4 regions of the Corynebacterium wankanglinii genome follow, and region 1 is predicted to be linked to each of the others. Evidence: predicted binding sites of a transcription regulator. Region 1 holds the regulator's gene; each other region holds the start of a gene.
The links. Region 1 encodes LexA, which represses DNA repair genes until DNA is damaged. Its sites were predicted from a motif close to CGAACANNTGTTCG; they were not measured.
Positions count from the first base shown of each region.

Region 2: the regulator LexA is predicted to act here: its motif matches at 2,121-2,134, upstream of HMA55_RS04905 (HNH endonuclease signature motif containing protein).
Region 3: the regulator LexA is predicted to act here: its motif matches at 2,804-2,817, upstream of HMA55_RS05010 (SAV_6107 family HEPN domain-containing protein).
Region 4: the regulator LexA is predicted to act here: its motif matches at 2,272-2,285, upstream of HMA55_RS07905 (HNH endonuclease signature motif containing protein).

Region 1 covers NZ_JABFED010000002.1:239,051-244,059, reverse strand. Annotated here, with positions in the region: gene hflX (GTPase HflX) at 1-614, shown strand, start outside; gene nagB (glucosamine-6-phosphate deaminase) at 611-1,336, opposite strand; gene HMA55_RS04160 (HPr family phosphocarrier protein) at 1,413-1,679, opposite strand; gene HMA55_RS04155 (DeoR/GlpR family DNA-binding transcription regulator) at 1,776-2,576, opposite strand; gene lexA (transcriptional repressor LexA) at 2,638-3,318, opposite strand; gene nrdR (transcriptional regulator NrdR) at 3,967-4,425, shown strand; gene hrpA (ATP-dependent RNA helicase HrpA) at 4,436-5,009, opposite strand, start outside.
Region 2 covers NZ_JABFED010000002.1:397,237-402,245, forward strand. Annotated here, with positions in the region: gene HMA55_RS04900 (DNA polymerase IV) at 1-737, opposite strand, end outside; gene HMA55_RS04905 (HNH endonuclease signature motif containing protein) at 781-2,079, opposite strand; gene ileS (isoleucine--tRNA ligase) at 2,433-5,009, opposite strand, start outside.
Region 3 covers NZ_JABFED010000002.1:421,824-426,832, reverse strand. Annotated here, with positions in the region: gene HMA55_RS05025 (alpha-(1->6)-mannopyranosyltransferase A) at 1-1,054, opposite strand, end outside; gene HMA55_RS05020 (polyprenyl synthetase family protein) at 1,054-2,142, opposite strand; gene HMA55_RS05015 (GNAT family N-acetyltransferase) at 2,185-2,748, opposite strand; gene HMA55_RS05010 (SAV_6107 family HEPN domain-containing protein) at 2,900-3,334, shown strand; gene HMA55_RS05005 (DUF3040 domain-containing protein) at 3,425-3,817, shown strand; gene mraZ (division/cell wall cluster transcriptional repressor MraZ) at 4,228-4,662, shown strand; gene rsmH (16S rRNA (cytosine(1402)-N(4))-methyltransferase RsmH) at 4,838-5,009, shown strand, end outside.
Region 4 covers NZ_JABFED010000005.1:108,041-113,049, reverse strand. Annotated here, with positions in the region: gene dcd (dCTP deaminase) at 1-418, opposite strand, end outside; tRNA gene HMA55_RS07920 (tRNA-Gly) at 480-550, shown strand; gene HMA55_RS07915 (hypothetical protein) at 589-1,167, opposite strand; SAM riboswitch class IV at 1,185-1,321, opposite strand; gene HMA55_RS07910 (alpha/beta fold hydrolase) at 1,400-2,221, shown strand; gene HMA55_RS07905 (HNH endonuclease signature motif containing protein) at 2,370-3,893, shown strand; gene HMA55_RS07900 (VanW family protein) at 3,924-5,009, opposite strand, start outside.

The DNA.
Region 1 (5,009 bases):
TCTTGGTGGAAGATGCACTCTTCGCTACCCTGGATCCCTCAACGCGAAAGGCCAAGCTGGCGGACGGGCGAAATGTGGTGCTGACGGACACAGTCGGTTTCGTTCGTCACCTACCCACCCAGCTCGTGGAGGCATTTAAATCAACGCTGGAGGAAGTCGCCGGCGCGGATTTGGTCCTCCACGTCGTGGACGGCTCCGACGCGTTCCCCTTGAAGCAGATCGAGGCAGTTAACGAGGTGCTCGCCGAGGTCACCAGGGACTCCGGTGAGGAAATGCCGCCCGAAATCGTGGTGGTGAACAAGATCGATGACGCCGACCCGCTCGTGCTTGCAGAGCTCCGCCACGCATTTGAAAAGACCGGCAGGACCGCAGTGTTCGTCTCTGCGCTGACGGGCGAGGGGATTGACGAGCTCGAGGCGCGTATAGAGCAGCACCTTAACGCCATCGACGCCCACGTGACTATGGTCGTTCCCTACACACGCGGTGATGTGGTGAGCCGCGTGCACGACGAGGGCACGGTTCGCTCTGAAGAGTACGAAGAGGCGGGTACTCGCATCGACGTCCGCCTACCGCGCGTGCTCGCCGAACAGTACGCCGAATTTGTGGTGGGTTAGCGGCGCAGCTGAGATGCGGCTTCCTCGTCGAGGACGACCGTCGTCCGCGGGTGGTTCTGCAACACCGATGCGGGGCACCCCGGAGTCACGGGTCCTTCGACCAGGGCCCTGACTGCGTCAGCCTTGTTGGCGCCCGTGGCGATAAGCACGATGGTGTGCGCCTCCATGATGGTGCCCACGCCTTGGGTAAGCGCTTGGCGGGGAACCTGCTCTTCGTTGTCTAAGAAGCGTGCGTTATCTGCAACGGTCGTGGGGTGGAGATCGATCCGGCGCGTCCTGGAGTCCAGTGCGCTCGGAGGCTCGTTGAAGGCAATGTGGCCGTTCGCGCCCACCCCGAGGATCTGTACGTCGACGCCCCCGGCGGCGCGAATACGATCCTCGTAACTGCGGGCCTCCGCCTCCGGATCGTCCGTCCGGCCGTCGAGAGATTGAACCTTCGCATCATCAATGTCGATGTGATTAGTGAATTCTCGGCGGATGGTGGCGTAATACGACTGCTCGTCCTCACGCTCGAGACCGACATACTCGTCCAGCAGAAACGCATCGCAATTGGCGAAGCTCAATCCTTCCTCGCGGTGGCGGCGAGCAAGTTCGATATATGTCGGGTTCGGCGTGGAGCCTGTGGCGAGCCCAAGGGTGGCACCGGCACGCACGAACGGTTCAATGATGTCGGCAGCGTACTCGCCGACTTCTCCAGCGGTCGGACGAACAATGATATCCATGCTGCATAAAGTAGCAAGGCCAAAGATGTGCCCGGGCCGTGGCCCGGGCACATGCTCTTCGATTAGCGAAGAGCGCTTACTCCTCATCGAGGTTTTTCTCGATGAGTGAGGCGATCTCTTCAACCGCCTCGGCGTTGTCTGAAGTGACGGTGACTTCGTCTCCGTGTTCCGCGCCCATCGCCATAATCATCAGCGAGGATGCTGCATCCGTCTCGTCGTCGTCACCGCCGACGAGGGTAAGCAAGATCTCCTCGTCGTACTCACCGGCGGCATCCGCAATAACTGTCGCTGGGCGCGCGTGCAGCCCGACGGTGGAGCCAACCTTCACAGTCTTAGAAGCCATCAGGGGGATCCTTTCTGTTGTTTCCCTACTGTCGTACCGAGTGTAGGTCTGCGCACTGAAACAATGCCACCATGATCATATGAATCTGCGAGTGGACTAATCGCGAAGCGGCTCGGCCGAAGCCAGAATTACCTCGACGCCGTGTGACCGTAGCTCCTCTACAAAAGCGGGCGGTGCACCAGCATCGGTGACAACCACGTCGATCTCGTTGAGCGGGGCGAAGCTGACCACGTAATCGTTGCCGAGCTTCGTTGAGTCGCACAACACAACCACGCGTTGCGCATTAGTGACCATCGCCGCTTTGACGGCAGCCTCCTGTGCGTCCGCGGTGGACAGCCCATGTTCGACCGACAAGGCGTTGGTCCCCACAAACGCGACATCGGCCTGAATGAGCGCGAGCGTCCTCAGCGCCGTACTGCCCACGACCGCCTGGCTGATGGGGCGGACGGTGCCGCCCAGTAGCTGGACCTCCCGCAGGCCGGCGCCACTGAGCTCGAGCGCGGTCGGGATGGAGTTAGTTACCACCGAGTACGCCTGTTGGCCACCAATTCCGGCGAGACGAGTACCCAGACTGCTGATGGTGGTACCCGAGTCAAGAAAGATTGTGCAGTGCTCAGCCTGAGGTACGAGCCGGAGCGCCGCTTCCGCAATGGCAGTCTTCGCGGACGAGGATGCGCGTTGCCGGGCATCGAGTGGGAGTTCGGCCGAGCGGAAGGACTGGTTCGCAACGGCACCACCGTGCACGCGGTGAACGACACCCTCATCGTGGAGCGCGGCGAGGTCGCGACGGATGGTTTCCGCAGTCACGCCGAAGCGCAGCGCCAACTCAGTGACGTTGACGCGGCCCTCAACAGCAGTCAGTGACGCGATCTGGCGCCTGCGCTCTTCGGCGTACATTGTTCTCCTGAATCTCTAGCTGCGCGTTTCCCACCGCCGACACGTCGGCGCGCAAGCGTTTCTATAGCGTACGGAATACCGAGATGACGCGCCCCATAATCTCCGCTTGATCGCCTTTGATCGGCTCGAAAGCTTCGTTGTGGGGCAGCAGCCACACGCCTGTGGAATCACGGTGGAACTCCTTAACGGTGGCTTCACCGTCGAGCAGAGCTGCAACGAATTCGCCTTCCTCTGCGTTTGGCTGCGAGCGGACAACCACCCAGTCACCGTCAAGAATGCCCGCATCACGCATGGACTCGCCGACCACGCGCAGCATGAACACGTCTCCGTCACCGAGCAGCTCTTCCGGCAGCGGGTAGTAGGTATCGACGTTCTCCTCCGCCAGGATGGGGGCGCCAGCAGCGATCTGCCCGACTACCGGGACATAGCGAGCGTTCGAAGCCTCATCTGGTTTCGATTCCTGCGGCTTGCGCTTCTTCCGCCCCGTATCTGGCAGCTGACGCAGGTCTACTGCGCGCGGCTTGTTCGGGTCGCGCCGCAAGAAACCTTTCTTTTCCAACTCCTTGAGCTGGTAGGCAACAGAGGAAGTGGACTGCAGACCCGCAGCGTCACCAATCTCGCGGATGCTTGGCGGGTATCCCCGCAGTACAACAGCATCCTGGATGACCTGCAAAATGCGGCGCTGACGGTCTGATAGCGCGTTGTAATCCGGGTTGCCTGGGTCGGACTTTTTCTTTGCCATGAACGCTCCTCGGGCTCGGCGGGTGATTTCGCGGTTACGAACCTACCAGATAGGGCACTCATGTTCGATGAATTGACATATGGAGTAAACACGCTTCTCACCGGGTGCTATAAATCGAACATGTAAGCGGGTTCGAACATACGAGCGTGAGTGTGTTCGAACATGTCGATAACGAGCGTAGTGTTTGCCGCGAGATGAAAGGAGCACGATCGTGTCCGTAGTTATTAACCCAGTGCAGCGCCCCTTTGTCGGCCGCCAGGTTGCCCCAGCTGTAGTCCCGCCAGCGGAAGTATGGGACGTAGAACTTGGTGGATCTCGAATCTCCGCACAGAACGCTGTTCGAACTATAAGTTTCGATGGTCGAAAAAATGAGCGCTCGGATGGGGCTCAGAATACGGGCGCGGTAGGCGATGAGAGCCCGTTCGAATCCCGGCGCGAGATAAGAGACACCTTGTTGTTGGGAGTGTGCATGACGGCAGCACTGTTGATTGGCGCAGCTTTTGGCGGCGTGTTCTCCGGTGCCGGGGACGTCGCTGCGTCAACGACTGGTGGTCAGGTTTCTTCTGCGATATCGGGGGCAGACTTCAGGTGAGGGGGGCGTAGACTCACTGCGGTCTCAAAACGATGCAACCTGAGGGGTGGAAAACCGTGATTTGTCCCTTCTGCCACAATGAGCAGTCCCGCGTCACTGACTCGCGGTTGGTTGAAGCTGGCTCCGCCATTCGGCGCCGAAGAGAATGCACGGAATGTGGGGGTCGTTTTACTACAGTGGAAAAAGCGGTGCTGACTGTAGTGAAACGCAATGGCGTCAGCGAACCGTTCGACCGGGACAAGCTCATCGTCGGTGTGAGGCGTGCCTGCCAGGGCAGAGACGTCACCGATGACGCGCTGAAGCGCCTCGCGCAAGAAGTGGAGGAGACAGTTCGGGCGCAGGGCAGCTCTCAGGTGCCCGCCCACGAGATTGGGCTTGCGGTCCTGGAGCCTCTTCGCGCGCTCGACGAAGTGGCGTACCTCCGTTTCGCATCTGTTTACAAATCATTTGAGAGTGCAGACGACTTTGAGTCTGAAATCCGCTTGATGCGGCGCCGAGACCGCGAGGACTTTTAAGCGCTCCCCGTTACCGCAATGCGTCAATTTTCTTCTCAATGCGGCGCTGACTCACTGGTTTCGGAGTTCCTAGGCGCTGGGCGAACAAGCTCACCCGCAGCTCTTCGATGAGCCAGAGGATCTCCTTGTACGCCTTTGACTTGGAACGCCCGGCTGGCAGGGAGTTGAGCCGTTGGGCCAAATAGTGCTTTACCGAGTCGATGACCGATTGCCGGTCGGCGTCACGGTCCGGATCTAATCGCATGTCTTCCAGGCGGATGCGCATAGCGTCGATGTAGCGAGGCAGATGCTGGAGGTGTCCGATGCCGTGCACGGTTACTGCGTGCTTCGGCAGGTAGAACTTCAGCTGCTCCCTCATGTCATCGATAGCTGGCCCTTCCCACCGCTCGAGCTCTGTCGCAATGTTCGCGTATTCCGCCAGCGCAGGCGCGAGCGTCACCACGACGCGGCGCACCGCGCCCGGGACTTGTGGCCGAATTTTGGCCACGAGCGCCTCAAAGTCCTCAGGCGATCGCACAGGCCCGCCATGAGAGAACATAAGGTCGCGGATCACGGCCACGCGCGCGTCTTCGACTAGTCCGCTA
Region 2 (5,009 bases), 160 kb from region 1:
ATTTGCTTCGACTCCGCCCTCGGCGCCACCGGCCGCTCATCCACGCCGCGCGCCAACCACCACAGCTGCCTGCCCACCGCGCCGCCAATGGCAATGTCCAGCTCTTTCTCGCTGAGGCTCGCTAGATCCCCAATCGTTTCAATCCCGGCAGCGAGCAACTTCGACTCAGTCACAGGTCCCACACCCCACAACTCGCTGACCGACATCGGGTGCAGGATCTCTAACTGCCGGTCGTGCGGGATGACAAACACGCCGTCCGGCTTCGCCCGTCCCGAGCCGATCTTTGCGTACTGCTTGCCCGGACCTGCACCGATCGAACTGGGCAGGCCTGTCTCTTCCTTGATCACCGCTCGCAGCTCATTCGCCCATTGCTCCACGTCTTCCGGGCTCGCCCCGATCAAGTCCTCCGGCTCCATGAACGCCTCGTCGATGGACAGCTGCTCCACCACGTCCACGTACCTGCCGATGATCTCGAACACCCGGCGGGATGCAACCGCGTACACCGGCCTGCGCGGCGCCACCAGCACCGCTTTCGAGCCCACCAGCCGTGCGGCCCGATGCGTCGGCATCGCCGAGCGCGCACCGTACTTGCGCGCCTCGTAACTAGCGCCTGCGACAACGCCACGGCCAGAGACTCCCGCCACCAACACTGGGCGTCCTTTGAGCGTCGGGCGGGTCAGCTGCTCGCACGACGCGTAGAACGCATCCATATCGATGTGCAGCACCCAGCGGTTCATGCCCACCACTGTGCACCACCTGCACCACCATGTTCCAATCCCATCACACGGCGAACGAATCTCCGACGGCGTACTCCATCCGCCTCGGCAGCTTTCTGTTGCGCGAGACAAACCGGGCACCGTTTTTGAACGTGAAGAACAGTTCTGCCCCTTGACGCTCGATGGTGACCACTCCGTGGCTCACCTGAGAGTGGCAGCTCGAGCACAGCGGGATCAGGTTGTTCAAATCAGTCATACCGCCGTGTTCCCACTCCTTTATGTGGTGCATCTCTATGAAGCGCTTATGCGAACATCCAGGCATGGCGCATTGATACCCCCAAATCGCCAACAGTGCCTGCACTTGTCCGTCGGTGGCGAACCGCCGCGAACGGCCGACGTGGATAGTCAGTCCTGTGTCATCCAGCAAGTGCAAGCGCACCATCGCATTGGCGAGGTAGCTGCGCACGTCCTCGGAACAGGCCGAACGGTTTTCCGGCATCCAACATTGGCCAGCCTGGCTGACCATGAGGTTGACCTGCACGCCGGGACTGCGAAGCTGACTCGTCGGGTTAGCGCGAACCATATCGATCATGGCCAACAACGCCCCGTATACGTCCTGCTTTTCCGGAGGCCCGTAACGCGACACCGAACGCACGATGTCTTCCGTGGTGATCTTCGTGCGCTTGCGCGGAGCACGGTCTTGCTCTGATGGGACGGCGTCATCGGCGGCAGCTGCATCGTCGATAAGCTTTTGCACCTTCTCCGGATCCTGCAGATCCTCTGGGTCCACATCCTCGAGGCCGAAACTGGCAAGCTGTGCCACTTTCAACGCAGTCAGGAGCTTTTGGCCGGCTACCGCCGGAAGCCTAGCCTCGAAAGCAAGCATGCCGTCGTCGCACTCGCGAGCGCGGGCATAAGGTTCAGTCGGATCCTCCTCTTTGGGCCTTGCCCCGGCGAGCACAAGCTGGAGATCAGCAAACGACATGCCCAGCGCGAGTTGGACGTATTGTTCCTCGTTGTGCTCCTCCAAATACTGGAGAAGAAAACGGACCGTCGAATATGGCATCACCCCCGATTCGAAGGCGTCGAACAAGTGCCTGAACTTTCTCAGCCCTCTCGCCACGCGCACATACTCGAACGCCGTGGCCTGCGGTAGGTTGAGCTCGCTGCGCAACCACGTCACCGTCGACCTCTCGCCGTACTGCTCCGCGAGCCCCTGTTCGTCGAACTGCCCCACCGCATCGAGCATCCGCGCTCGGTGGTGGTTCGCCGACAATTGATTGCATTTGATTTGGTCCTCGAGCACCTCTGCTGACAGGCCACCCGTTCGATCTTCCGTCCGTTCGTCCACCGCAATTGTCATGGTTGATCCCCTTACTCATGAACATTGACACCTTTATAGAACGCTCATGTGTTCGAGTCAAGGGTATTGCTGAAAATGTCCATTGAAGTGGACAACGCGTACGGTTTCGCCAACCTGGGGGTCGAACATAGACCCAAAAACTATGCAGCTGCATAGTGGGTGCCGCCCCAGAGTTGGCAAGCAAAACTATGCAGCTGCATAGTCAGCCCCCGCGCACGAACACCCCAAAAACTATGCAGCTGCATAGTGCGTGCCGCCCCAAAGTTGGCAAGAAAAACTATGCAGCTGCATAGTGCCTATCACCGAACGGCGGTGCGCCGCCCCTCCTTAGCAGACAAGAAGGGGCCCAAGACCTAGCTGTTCTTACGAACAGTGGCGGTCACACCATCGATGACGTCGTGGCCCTCGACGGGCTCGGTGACCACGTCAAAGGATGTCGCCAGGGTCTCGGCGGCGATGTGCTCGGCGTGGGTGCGGGCCCAGGCCTCCTTCTCTGCAGGCACGGCCAGCACCACTGCGATGCGGTCGGAAACCTCGAAGCCCTCGCGCTTGCGGGCATCCTGCAGACCGCGGATCACGTCGGCGGCCCAGCCCTCAGCCTCGAGTTCCTCGGTGACCTCGGTATCGAGGACGACCAGGCCGACGGTTCCGTCGGCATCCACGCGCGCGGTGCTTTCCGGATTCTCCGCCACAAGGCGCTCCGTGTAGAGTTCAGGCGTGAGCACGATGTCGCCGTCGACCACCACGTCATCGCCGCGGCGCTCGTAGTTGCCGGCCTTGACGTTCTTGATGGCGCGCTGCACGTCCCTGCCCAGCGACGGCCCGGCCACCTTGGCGTTGACTACAACTTCGAAGGATCCGGCGGAATCGACGTCGTCAGTCAGTTCGACGTCCTTCACGTTCACCTCGTCGCGGATGGTGGAGCGGAACGGCTCCAGCGCCGCGGAATCCGGCAGCGCCACGGTGAGCTTCGGCAGCGGCAGGCGGTTACGCAGCTTGTTCGCCTTGCGCACCGACGACGCAGCGGAGCACACCGCGCGGGTGGCGTCCATCGCCGCGACGAGCTCGGCATCAGCCGGCAACTCGGTCGCCTGCGGGTAATCGGTCAGGTGCACCGAACGCCCGCCGGTCAGCCCGCGCCAGATCACTTCGGACACGTACGGCAGCAGCGGCGCCACCGCGCGGGAGACGACCTCCAGCACCGTGTAGAGGGTGTTGAAGGCCTCCGGGTGTGCCTCTTGGCCTGCCCAGAAGCGGTCGCGGGAGCGGCGCACGTACCAGTTGGTCAAGGTGTCGGCGTAGCGGCGCACCTCGTCGCAGGCGTCGGCGATACGGGTATCGTCCAGCGCCTCGCCGACGGATGCGACCAAGTCGTGCGTCTTGGCCAGGATGTAGCGGTCCAGCACGTTTTCCGAGGCCACCGACCACGCAGCTTCCTCGGAGGAGTACAGCTGGAGGAAGGTGTACGCGTTCCAGATGGGCAACAGCGCCTGGCGCACGCCCTCGCGGATGCCTTGCTCGGTGACGATCAGGTTGCCGCCGCGCAAGATCGGAGACGACATGAGGAACCAGCGCATGGCATCGGAGCCGTCGCGGTCGAACACCTCCATCACGTTCGGGTAGTTGCCTTTGGACTTGGACATCTTCTGCCCGTCGGAGCCCAGCACGATGCCGTGGGCGACAACCTTCTTGTAGGCCACGCGGTCGAACAGCGCGGTGGACAACACGTGCTGCACGTAGAACCAGCCGCGGGTCTGGCCGGAGTACTCCACGATGAAGTCGGCCGGCTGGCGGGTGTCGAACTCCTCGCGGTTCTCAAACGGGTAGTGGTACTGCGCGAACGGCATGGAGCCGGACTCGAACCAGCAGTCCAGCACGTCAGGCACGCGGCGCATCATGGACTTGCCGGTGGGGTCGTCCGGGTTGGGACGCACCAGCTCGTCGATATGCGGGCGGTGCAGCGACTCGGGGCGGGTGCCGAAGTCGCGCTCCAGCTCGTCGAGCGAACCGTAGACGTCCACGCGCGGGTACTCCGGGTTGTCGGACACCCACGCCGGCACCGGCGAGCCCCAGTAGCGGGTGCGCGAGATGTTCCAGTCGCGCGCGCCCTCCAGCCACTTGCCAAACTGCCCGTCGCGGATGTGCGCGGGGATCCACTCGATCTCCTGGTTCAGCTCGACCATGCGGTCGCGAATGTCCGTGACCTTCACAAACCACGCCGGCAGGGCCATGTAGATCAGCGGCTCGCCCGAGCGCCACGAGTGCGGATACGAGTGCACGATCGTCTGGTCGCGCACCACGCGCCCCTTCGCCCGCAGGTCGCGGATGATGTCGCGGTTCGCGTCAAAGACGAGCTTGCCCTCGTACTCCGGCACCAGCGAGGTGAATTTGCCGTCGGCGTCGACCGGGATGACCAGGTCGATGCCGTACTCCTGGCAGGTGAGCATATCGTCCTCACCGAAGGCGGGCGCCTGGTGGACGATGCCGGTGCCGTCCTCGGTGGTGACGTAATCCGCGTTGAGGATCATGAAAGCGTTGTCGTGGTCGCGGAAGTAGTCGAATACCGGCTCATACTCCAGACCCTCCAGCTGTGAACCGGCGTAGGTTGCCACAACCTCGTACTCACCGAGCTCCTTGCCGTAAGCCCCCAGCAGGCTCGTAGCGAGCAGCAACTGCTTATCGACGAAACCTTCGGCCCCATCCGCACCGACCTTGACCAACGAGTACTCCACCTCGGGGTGGACGGCCAGTGCCAAGTTGGACGGCAGGGTCCACGGGGTGGTGGTCCAAGCGATAGCTGCGGCGTCGTGAAGCTCGGTGTGCTCCGCCCACGTCTTCTCCGCCGCATACCCTGCACGCGCGCCGGTCAGCGGAAGCGTGACAGTGACGGTGGGGTCCTGACGGTCGCGGTAGGAATCGTCCAGACGCGT
Region 3 (5,009 bases), 180 kb from region 1:
TCCACGCGAGGGCGGTGTTGTAGCGGAACGTGTCGTCGAAAAGCTGCAGCAACGGCGTGATCAGCTCGGCGGCGAGGGTGGGCCCGGCCAACGGATTGATCACCTTGGAATTGCCGGTGATTTCTGCAAGCCAGCCCCACGTGGTGCCAGAGACCCAGGTGACCACCTGAATCACCCCTACGTTGATAGTGAGCGCCCACGCGCCGCAGGCGGCGAGCGTGCCCACCTGGCCCGCAAGGGTGCTGCTGTGGCGCTTGACCATCAGCCAGACCACGAACGGTAGTGCCACGGCGGCGGTGGCTTTCAGCGACACAGCAAGCGCAATTAGGACGATGCCAGGGGTGCACCAGCGGCGCCGCAGGCAGGACAACAGCCCGGCGCTGACTAGCCCGACCATCACGGCCTCGTTATGCATCCCGCCGATAAGGTGCAACAACATGACGGGGTTGGCCACACCGAGCCACCATGCGAGCGCGGGACTGCCGCCGATTTGCGCTGCAATGCGCGGCACCGCCCACGCGATCAGTGCAAAACCGGCGAGTGCGATCATCCTGTAGACCACCAGGCCCGCGGTGACATTCTCGCCGACAAGCCAGGTCACCGCCTTGCCCAGGCCGAGGTGGAGTGGTCCGTACGGGGTGGTGGTGTTGCGCCAATCGTGGGAGACTTCCCACAGATACGGCCCCGGATTCACGGCCGCGCCTTCGGAATAAGGGTCGAATCCGTCGCGCAGCATTGCGCCCTGCATGAGGTAGGAATACACGTCTCGCGACAAGATCGGCGCGCTGAATGCGAGGGTGCCAGCCCACCAGATCACTGTGCGGCGCATCTCACCTGCAGTGGGGCGAGTTTTCCAGATGGCCACCCACGCGGCCACGAGGCCGACGATGCCCGCGGTAAGCAGCAGGTCCATCAGGCCTCGTCCGTGGCCGTACGACAAATGCTCCAGGCCCGCGGCGCGCAGCACGCCGCCACGGTAGCGGGTTGCGCCGGCGCCGTAGGAGCCGACCGCGATCATCGCGCAGGCAACCACGCCCAAGTTTTGCGGGCGCATCACATCCGCCGGTCGGTGGCTTTGCGGGCGAGCACGGTGAGCGCGTCCACGGTGGCGTCGTCGATGCCCGCGCCGTCGAGGTAGCCGAGACCCGATGCGGTGAGTTGTTGAATGCGCTGTTCAACCGCATCCTCGGCACCGCTTGAGCGGATGAGCTCTGCTAATCGACGGAGCTCCGCCTCCTCCTCAACCTGCCCAATGCCGGCCCGCAGTTCTTGTGCGCCGTCCGGGTGGGATTCCTCCAGCATCGCGAGCGCGGTGGCGAACAGTTCGGTGCGTTTGCCTTCCCGGAGGTCGTCGCCAGCCGGCTTGCCCGTCACGGCCGGGTCGCCGAACACTCCGAGCATGTCGTCTCGCAGCTGGAATGCGATGCCGATGTCACGGCCGTAGCCGCGGAACGCGTCGATAAGCTCGTCGCTTGCTCCCGCGATCGCCGCACCGAGGTGCAGGGGCCGTTCAATGGTGTAGGCGGCGGTTTTGTAGCGGTTGACGCGGTTAGACATTTCCACAGACTCGCTGCCCAGGCTTTCCAGCATGATGTCCAGCAGTTGCCCGCCGATGACTTCCGTACGCATGCCTACCCACGGTTCCGCCGCTCGCACGAGCGCCTCGGGGGAGACCCCCGAGTATCGCCACATGTCTTCTGCCCACGCAAGCGCGAGGTCGCCCAACAGGATCGCGGCGTTCGTGCCGTAGTCCTCGGCTGAGCCGTGCATGCCCTGCTCGCGATGCTCGGCCTCGAGCGCGCGATGCACTGTGGGGTTGCCCCGCCGGGTGTCGGAGGCGTCGATGATGTCGTCGTGCACGAGTGCGCACGCTTGGATGAGTTCCAGGGAGCTCATCGCACGCAATACCGCGTCCGGGTCCTCGGAGCCCGCAAGGCCGCCGGCGCCAACGAACCCCGCCCAACCGTACGTGGGGCGCATGCGCTTGCCGCCGCCCAGCACGAAGGCTCGCAGGTGGCGCACCGCGCCGGAAACTGGTTCGCCGATCTGCGCCACAGCGGCCTCACGCTTGGTAAAGAATGCAGTGAGGTCGCGCTCAACCTGCTGCGGAACTGCGTTGAGACCCAGATTCTTCACGGCCACCTTGTTTAGCTCCTTGCGCCTATTGGTCTGTCCCAGGTAACCCTACCCAGTGGAGCTATGCAGATCGAGGGCGAGGATAGCGAACGGCCGCCTGTCGCCTTCGTAGTAAAAGTGTCTCGCGACGTCCACGAAGCCGAACTTGCGGTACAAACTAAAAGCGTTGTTCGCCTCCCCGGCTACTTCCGGCGTGGACAACAGAGCCCAGCGAGCGGGCACACCCCGCAACAGTTCGGCGAGGAGGCGAGAGCCAATGCCGTCGCCTTGGCGGGAGGGGGAGACGTGCACCTCCGCAACCTCGAAATAGTTGTGGAGCATGGCCCTATCTATCTGAGAGAGCCCACCGTTTTCCTCCATCGCGCGGACAAGCTGGCGGTCCCACCAGCGCTCCCTCGTTCCCAGAAATCCGTAAGCGACGCCCACCACTTCATTCGCGTCTATTGCCGCTACAGCCGTAAATCCAGGAGAGCGCACTTCGCCCTTCCACACTCGGATGCGTTGAGGCCGCATCGACGGGGCGTATTCCATGGCCTCGATGTAAAGATCCACGAGCACGGGGACGAGCATGACGAACTCGGCGGGGGTGAGGCGCTGAATGGTTGGAGTCATAGCTTAATGGAAGCACTTGAACCGTGGCAGCGGGAAACTTTACATAAAAAGGATTCGAACACATGTTCATAGATTGTGCGGAGGTGTCGAACGGGTGTTTTAGGGTGGCCGCACGAGAACAGAACTTCACGGCGATCAGGAGGAACTGAGAATGGCAAGCGTGATGTCGGCGACGACTGGGGCGGTTTACGGGGCGGGAGCGCGGTCGGGCCGCGCAGAGCAATTCCTCAGCGCAGCAGAGGGGCTGATCTCCCAGGCACACGATGATTTTGAAGCCGGCCGGCACGATCTCGCCATGGAGAATGCTTACCGGGCCGCGCTTCGGGTGGCAGGCGCCCGCAATGCGGCTTCGTCCATCCTGCGCAAGAGAAAGCGCCTACCCACTAGCGCGTGGGACAAGCTCGCTCTCACCGGAGTGGATGGCGCCCGCTGGGCGAAGGTATTCCAGGCTTACTCTGCGCAGCGGGGGAGGGTCGCCTCCGGCATCGAGTCGGACCCGGGGGCCGAGGTAGTGCATCGACTGCTGGCTGATGCCGAGGATTTCTACGGTGCGACATTGGGCGGAGAGGAGCCTATCGCCGCGTAACTCCAGAATGGCGGGAGCGGGGAACAATCTGCGTAGGATGACCGTTATATGACTAATGTCAGTCCGCCATCGGTATCGGGAGAGTGAGCAGTGTCTCTATCTGAGCAGGAAATGCGGGCGTTGCGCGAAATTGAGCAATCGCTCTTCGCGGACGACCCTAAGTTCGGCAGCAGTGTGGTGCCCGATTCCGGCTTCGGTTCCTCACCTAAGACTGGGCAGCTCACCATGCGCAGCGTCGCGCTCATCGTTCTTGGGCTGGTGCTTCTCCTCGGCGGTGTGGCGCTTGCGAGTTGGAGCACGTGGACCGTCGTGCTCAGTATCATCGGCTTCGCGGTGATGTTGTTCGGCGGCATTATGGCGTTGCGTACTCCGGCCCAGTCCGCCTCCACATCCTCTCGTGCGGTGCGGCAATCGAAACCGCGTACACAGCGAGGCGCGAGCATGGAAGAGAGTTTTCGCCGACGCTTCGAAGACCGCCAGTAAGTAGACGGTTACTAGCACTTGACGCCTCCCCGGCACGGGGAGGCGTTTCTTATTGCCCGATTACATTTCCCCCACTTCTCCCCACCCGGCGCCAAATCGAACGCTGCCGCGGCGCCGCGGCGGGCATTCCGCGGTAAAAGCTGGGGTACGAGGGGCTCTATGTACGCGAAGTGAGTCAAGTGATAGCGCAGTACGGGCTGAGCCCCCACGGCAGATTGATGCCTCTGCCTGCGTAAATATGGGGCTATCAAGGGAAATTGGGTCAGAGTGTGGCGTTTGTGGGGAGAAGTGGGTTAAAGTGGGGCCCAGCGGAGTGATGTGGCGTGCATCTTGACTACGTGCACACCGCAGAACGAAGCCGAGAAAATTTCACAGCCAACGTCGGAAGGTGAAGGAAGGTAGGTCGCCGGATGTTTCTGGGAACCTACACTCCCAAGCTCGATGACAAAGGTCGTCTGACCCTGCCTGCGAAGTTCCGCGAGGACCTCGCAGACGGGTTGATGGTGACTAAGGGGCAGGATCACTCGCTGGCGGTGTACCCGCGCGACGAGTTCGCCGCACGCGCCCGAAAGGCCGCAGCGGCATCCCGCACCAACCCCAAGGCGCGCGCGTTCATCCGCAATCTGGCTGCCAGTGCAGATGAGCAGACGCTGGACGGGTCCGGTCGGATCACCCTGTCCCCGGCGCACCGCGAGTACGCAAACCTGTCTAAGGAATGCGTGGTCATCGGTTCGGTGGATTTTCTCGAGATCTGGGACCTCGAGTCCTGGAATAAGTATCAAGAAGAAACTGAAGCCGCGTTCTCCGCGGCGGATGACGACGACATTCTCTCCGGTCTGCTGTAGGGCTGACTACCCCGCAGCGGGCGACGATTACGGAGAGCGTGTACGGACTCTGTCCGGGGCGTGAAGCGTTCTGGTGTACTTCCCCGACATCAGAACAGCCGCCCCGGGCAGGGCTCTATGCGCTCCCCAAACTGCAGACCAACGACGCGAAAGTAAGGGACACGGAGGGCTCACCATGGCGAACTTCACGCTCGCTGATGACCCGCACGGGCACGTCCCCGTCATGCGCGATCGCATGGCCGAACTCCTCGCTCCCGCCGTTGAGCTCTTCGGAGAGAATGCAGTGCTTGTCGACGGCACGCTCGGCGCCGGCGGCCACACGGAGCACTTTCTCAGCGTATTTCCCC
Region 4 (5,009 bases), on a different contig from region 1:
GCACGATGGGCAGGTTGGCCACGTTGGACAGCTCCAGGGTGATGTGGCCGGAAAAGCCCGGGTCGATAAAGCCTGCGGTGGAGTGCGTGAGCAGGCCGAGGCGGCCCAGGGAGGACTTGCCCTCGAGCCGGCCCGCGAGGTCCGCCGGCAGCGTGAAGCACTCCAGGGTGGAGGCAAGCACAAACTCGCCGGGGTGCAAGACGAAGGCGTCGCCCTCGGGCACCTCGACGAGCGTGGTCAGATCCGGCATCTCCTGCTTCGGGTCGATGTGCGTGTACTTCGAGTTGTTGAAAACGCGGAAGAACTTATCGATGCGCACGTCGATGGAGCTCGGCTGGATCAGCTCAGCGTCGAACGGGTCGATGCCGAGGTGGCCGGAGTCGATAGCGTCGCGGATATCGTGATCTGAGAGCAGCACGGGTGCGAGTGTACTTCCCCGTTTTGGGCCCAGAATCCGTGGTGCTAAAGTAAGCGGAGCTGCCGGCGTAGTTTAGTGGTAGAACATCAGCTTCCCAAGCTGAGAGTGCGAGTTCGATTCTCGTCGCCGGCTCTCGTTTTTACCTAGGGGGAAGGCTGGGTCCGAGGGGCCTATGCGTGGCTGCAGGGCCCGATCGGGCGGGAGGAGACGACGCTTACCGGGTACCCGTATCCGTCGAAATCACCACGCATCACGGGCCACTCCCGGTTGTAGTACTTCGCGTTGGCGAGGCGCTCCGGGTCGTGGTTGTAGCAGGTGTACACGCCGTCTTCGGTGGAAAAGACGAGCTTCGTCCCGTCGTGTTCGATGATGGTGATGGGCAGCCAGTCCTCCTTGGGGCCGTTGCCAGCGCGCAGCACCGGAATCCAGTGGGACTTGTGGCCGTTGGCGATCAGGTCGCACTCGTCGGGGCCGCACGGGATGCGTTCCGCGGGCGGCTCCGGCAGGGGGACGGCGGTGCCGTTGGCGTCGCGGACGGCGCCCTCGATGGCGGAGTATTCGAACTTCGGGCCGGTGTGGCCGACGAAATCGAAGGCCTCCATAGGTGAGGGAAATTCCGCAGTGACGATCTCACCTGTGCCGTCGAGCCTGAACGTGACGGTGTTGATATTGACGCTGCCGAGGGTCGCCGGGACCCAGTCGTCGGCGAAGTCGAAGGGGTTGGACATTGCTGGCATGTCGGAGGACATGGGAAAACTCCTGATGGGAATCGCTCTTCCGGCGCGGCGGCTGCACGTGCCGGCGGATCTTCTCCCGGGGGCACCGTGCGCGATGTGCGCGGTTGCCAGCCGACGAGCCGGGAGGCTTTGCCCCGTTGCGCCGGGGCCGTCGGACTTCGTGATCCGCCCCAGACGATAACAGACAGCTTTGTCTACTGCAAGTGATGGCCGGAGGACGTCGATAAGCAATATGCTGCAAAGGATGAAACTGAGCAGCGCGATGATGACACTTGCGGCCGGGTACGGAGCGGTGCGCGGGCTGCAAAACCGCCCGCCGATGCCGTTCAACGACAGGAACTTCAAGCCGGAGCACCCCACGCCGGTGCTATACATCCACGGAATTAACTCGCGGACCGCGGCATTTGAATCCAACGCTCAGACGCTTCGTGAGCAGGGCTTTTGGGTGTGGGGGTACGACTACGGGGACATGATCGCACCCGGTTTCTTCGGCGCGGGCGACTTGAACTCGATCGTCGGCGACGTGGAGGAGCACGTGGACCGCGTACTGCGTAAGACGGGGGCGAAGCAGGTGGACATCGTGGCGCACTCGCAAGGCGCACTGATGACCAAGTTGTTCATCGCACGCGGCGGCGCGGAGAAGGTGCGGCGAGTGGTGGCGATGGGCGGCAATTTCCACGGCACGGATTTCCGGGGCCTCGCCGGGCAGATGGGCGAGGTGGCGTCTCGGCACCCACATTTCACCGCCTTGTTTGCGCCCGGGGCGGCGCAGCAGCTGGCAGGCTCGGCGTGGTTGCGCGAATTCGCGAGCGGCCCCGACACCGCGCCAGGGATCGTCTACACCTCGATATATTCACCCGCGGACACCGTGGTCACACCCGCCTCCGCGTCCATGTTGGAGGCCGGCCCGGGTGCGGACGTGGCCAACATCGACTCCGGGCGGTGGTACGACGGGTACGCACCGCTCCACGCACTCATGCCGCGCGACCCGCTCTACGCCGATCTCACGGTGTGGGGGCTGCTACGCGAGGTGGGTAAGCACGTGCCGCCGCGGTTTCCCGACTAGGACGCTGGCGCTTATCGACGAGCTAAAGTTGCTGGCCGGGCGGCCACATTCGAACGTCTGTGCGTTTTTTGGGCTGGCGTGTCGGCGCGTGCCGTAGCGTGTGGCGTGTTCGTTCGTTGAAGATGGGTTTCGGGAAGGGAACGCGGGCGTGACCACGGTAATTGACCACCACGTTGATCAGATCGTCAATAGCCTTGCAGCGCTTGAGGCGCTCATGATGCAGCCCGAATCCCTCCACCTGTCATCCACGCACCACGCGATGGAACGGTTGCACGCAGCGCTGCCGCTGTTGTCCAACGCCAATATCGCGTTTGCGTTCCTGTGCGAACGCGACGGGGCTGGCCGCTTAGTCGGGGCGAACCACCCCGTGGAATACCTGACCAAACAGCTCGGCCTGCCGCGCTCCGACGCGTTCAGCTTGCTCAGCCAGGCCAAGACCATGTTCGGCGAGGTAGAAGTGCCCGCACCGCCAGCGGATCCCGCGGCGGATGAGCAGGAACGCCGGAAGCGTGCGGAGGAAGAACAGCGCCGCAAAGATGAGGCCCGGAAAGCGAAGGAGCGCGCTAGAAATGCCGCCGCGAAAGCAAACGCCGAGAAGAAGCGCATCATTGAAAGAGCGTTAATGCAGCTCAACGAGCACGCTGACCCCGGCCGGGACGAGATCTACGCCCGTGCGTTAGAAGCTTCCGAGACCATGTCTGCAGAGGAGCTGCGGAAGTACGTGGTGAACCTGGTCAAACGCGCGAACCGGAGAGGCAGGGATTACGAGGGTAAGAAGGATCCTTTCGCCGCGTTCAAGGAGCGCACCATGATCTTCGGGGAGGAAGACAGCGACGGGGGATCCTGGGGCAAGATCTATTTCGACAAAGCCAGCCGCGCCGCATTCGAAGCCGCCCTCGCCGCTGGCGAGGCCCTCGGAGCCAACCTGCCGGACGGAGTCGAGGACAAACGCACGCGCGGGCAGCGCCGTTTCGATCAGCTCATGGACATTGTGAACCGCCACGGCAACGCCTCCACCGCGGCACGACGGGGAGTGGGCACCGTCGTTGTGACGATGACCCTGGAAGAACTGCTCGGGGCTGACGCGTACACCGAGTTCTCCACCAACACCTCGGTATCCCTTAACGCCTTGGACGTGATCCGTCTCGGATTAGCCGGCGACTCGTTCGCGCTCCAGCTCGACTCGTGCACCGGCGTGCCCCTCTCACTGGGACGCGCACGGTTGGCCAGCGTGGAACAAAAACTGGTGCTGCTTGCAATGCAGCAAGTATGCGCCTGGATCGGCTGCACCAAGCCGGGCGTGGAACTCGAGGCCCACCATCTCCACACATACCTGCACGGCGGCCTCACCGACCTCGACAACCTCATCCTCCTGTGCCGCGAGCACCACATGTGCAACAACGACAACAGGGACGGCGCGGGTGGGAAGGGGTACTTCACCAAAGACCCCTCCACTTGGGATATCACCCACCACCCCGCCGACGGTGGCCCGCCAGTTCGGACCAGCACCCACCAGTATGAGCAATCGCCAGGTCAAAGGACCATCCGCCGGGCCAGGGAACGATATCCCGCGTTCGATGACCCACCGACCGCGAGGTCGGCGGACCCACCACTGTTCGACCTGGGCACAAGCACGCGCACCGGCCACGGAAGTGCCGGCAACACGGCGTGAGGGTTGGGCGTGCGGTTTCTACCGCCGCCCCTAGCCGCAGCGCACGATCGGCTGCGGGTTGTACACCGTGGTTTGGGTTTCGCGATCCAGCTCGTTGCCCGCGAGGTCGTAGATGATTCGGGTATCGGAGGTGGTGAACCCCGGTGCACCCGAGGACGGCACGCAGCCGGAGCCTGGCACGTTCATCGGCTGCGGCGAAGTCTGAGCCCAGCGGCCGCCGTTGACGGACTCGACGGTGACGGTCTTGACTCCCATGAGGCTCACGGTGACCTCCCCGCCGCCGACGCTGGTCGCGATGCGCACCGGGTGGGGGCTGTCGTTGCGGAACTGCAGGTCGATCGCCCCCTCGTACACGGTCGCCTCGCGGCCGGCCGGGTAGCGGGAGATGTAGTAGGAGTGCGGCGTGTGCGCCACATCCGTCATGCCCGCGAAGTAAGAGGCGTTGTACAGCGTGGTGGCGAACTGGGAGATGCCGCCGCCGACCGCCGTGTCCGCGTGGCCGTCCAGGATAATGCCGGACTCCACATACCCCTGCGCCGTTCCACGCGGGCCGGTGTAGCCGTTGAGGGAGAACGTTTCCCCGGGGTTCACAATCGCGCCGTTGACAGTGCTTGCCACCAGCGCGATGTTGGTTCCGGACGCACCCGAGTAGCCGCTGGTGGTGAAGGAGCCGACTACGTCATTGAACGTCGCATTCTCCGCCTGGGCGGTGGTGAACTGGGCCGGCACGTCCTTGTATACCGCTTCCCAGGACCGCGGCTCGGTGCCCAGCAGCCGCTGGTCGAAGCCAACCATGGTTGCGTCCCAGTCCACGACGGAGCCGTCCACGGACGGCTCGACCCCGCCGCCTGCCAGCACCCGGGCGTTTTTGGCCTCCACCTCCGTTTGAGCAAGCTGGTCGCCGAGGATGGTGCGGGCTGCGTCCTGGTTCACGCGCGGCTCGATCCGGCCGTCTACGCCGGGGAACTGCACGATTTCGCCGAGGCGGTCTTGCGGCACCGCTGCCGCCACGCCCTCCTTACCTGTCACCGTGACGGGCCCGTCCAAAGCGGCGCGCACCGGTCCGCCCAGGGCTGCCTTCAGCGCGGCATCGTTGATGGCCGGTTGCACCTTCGC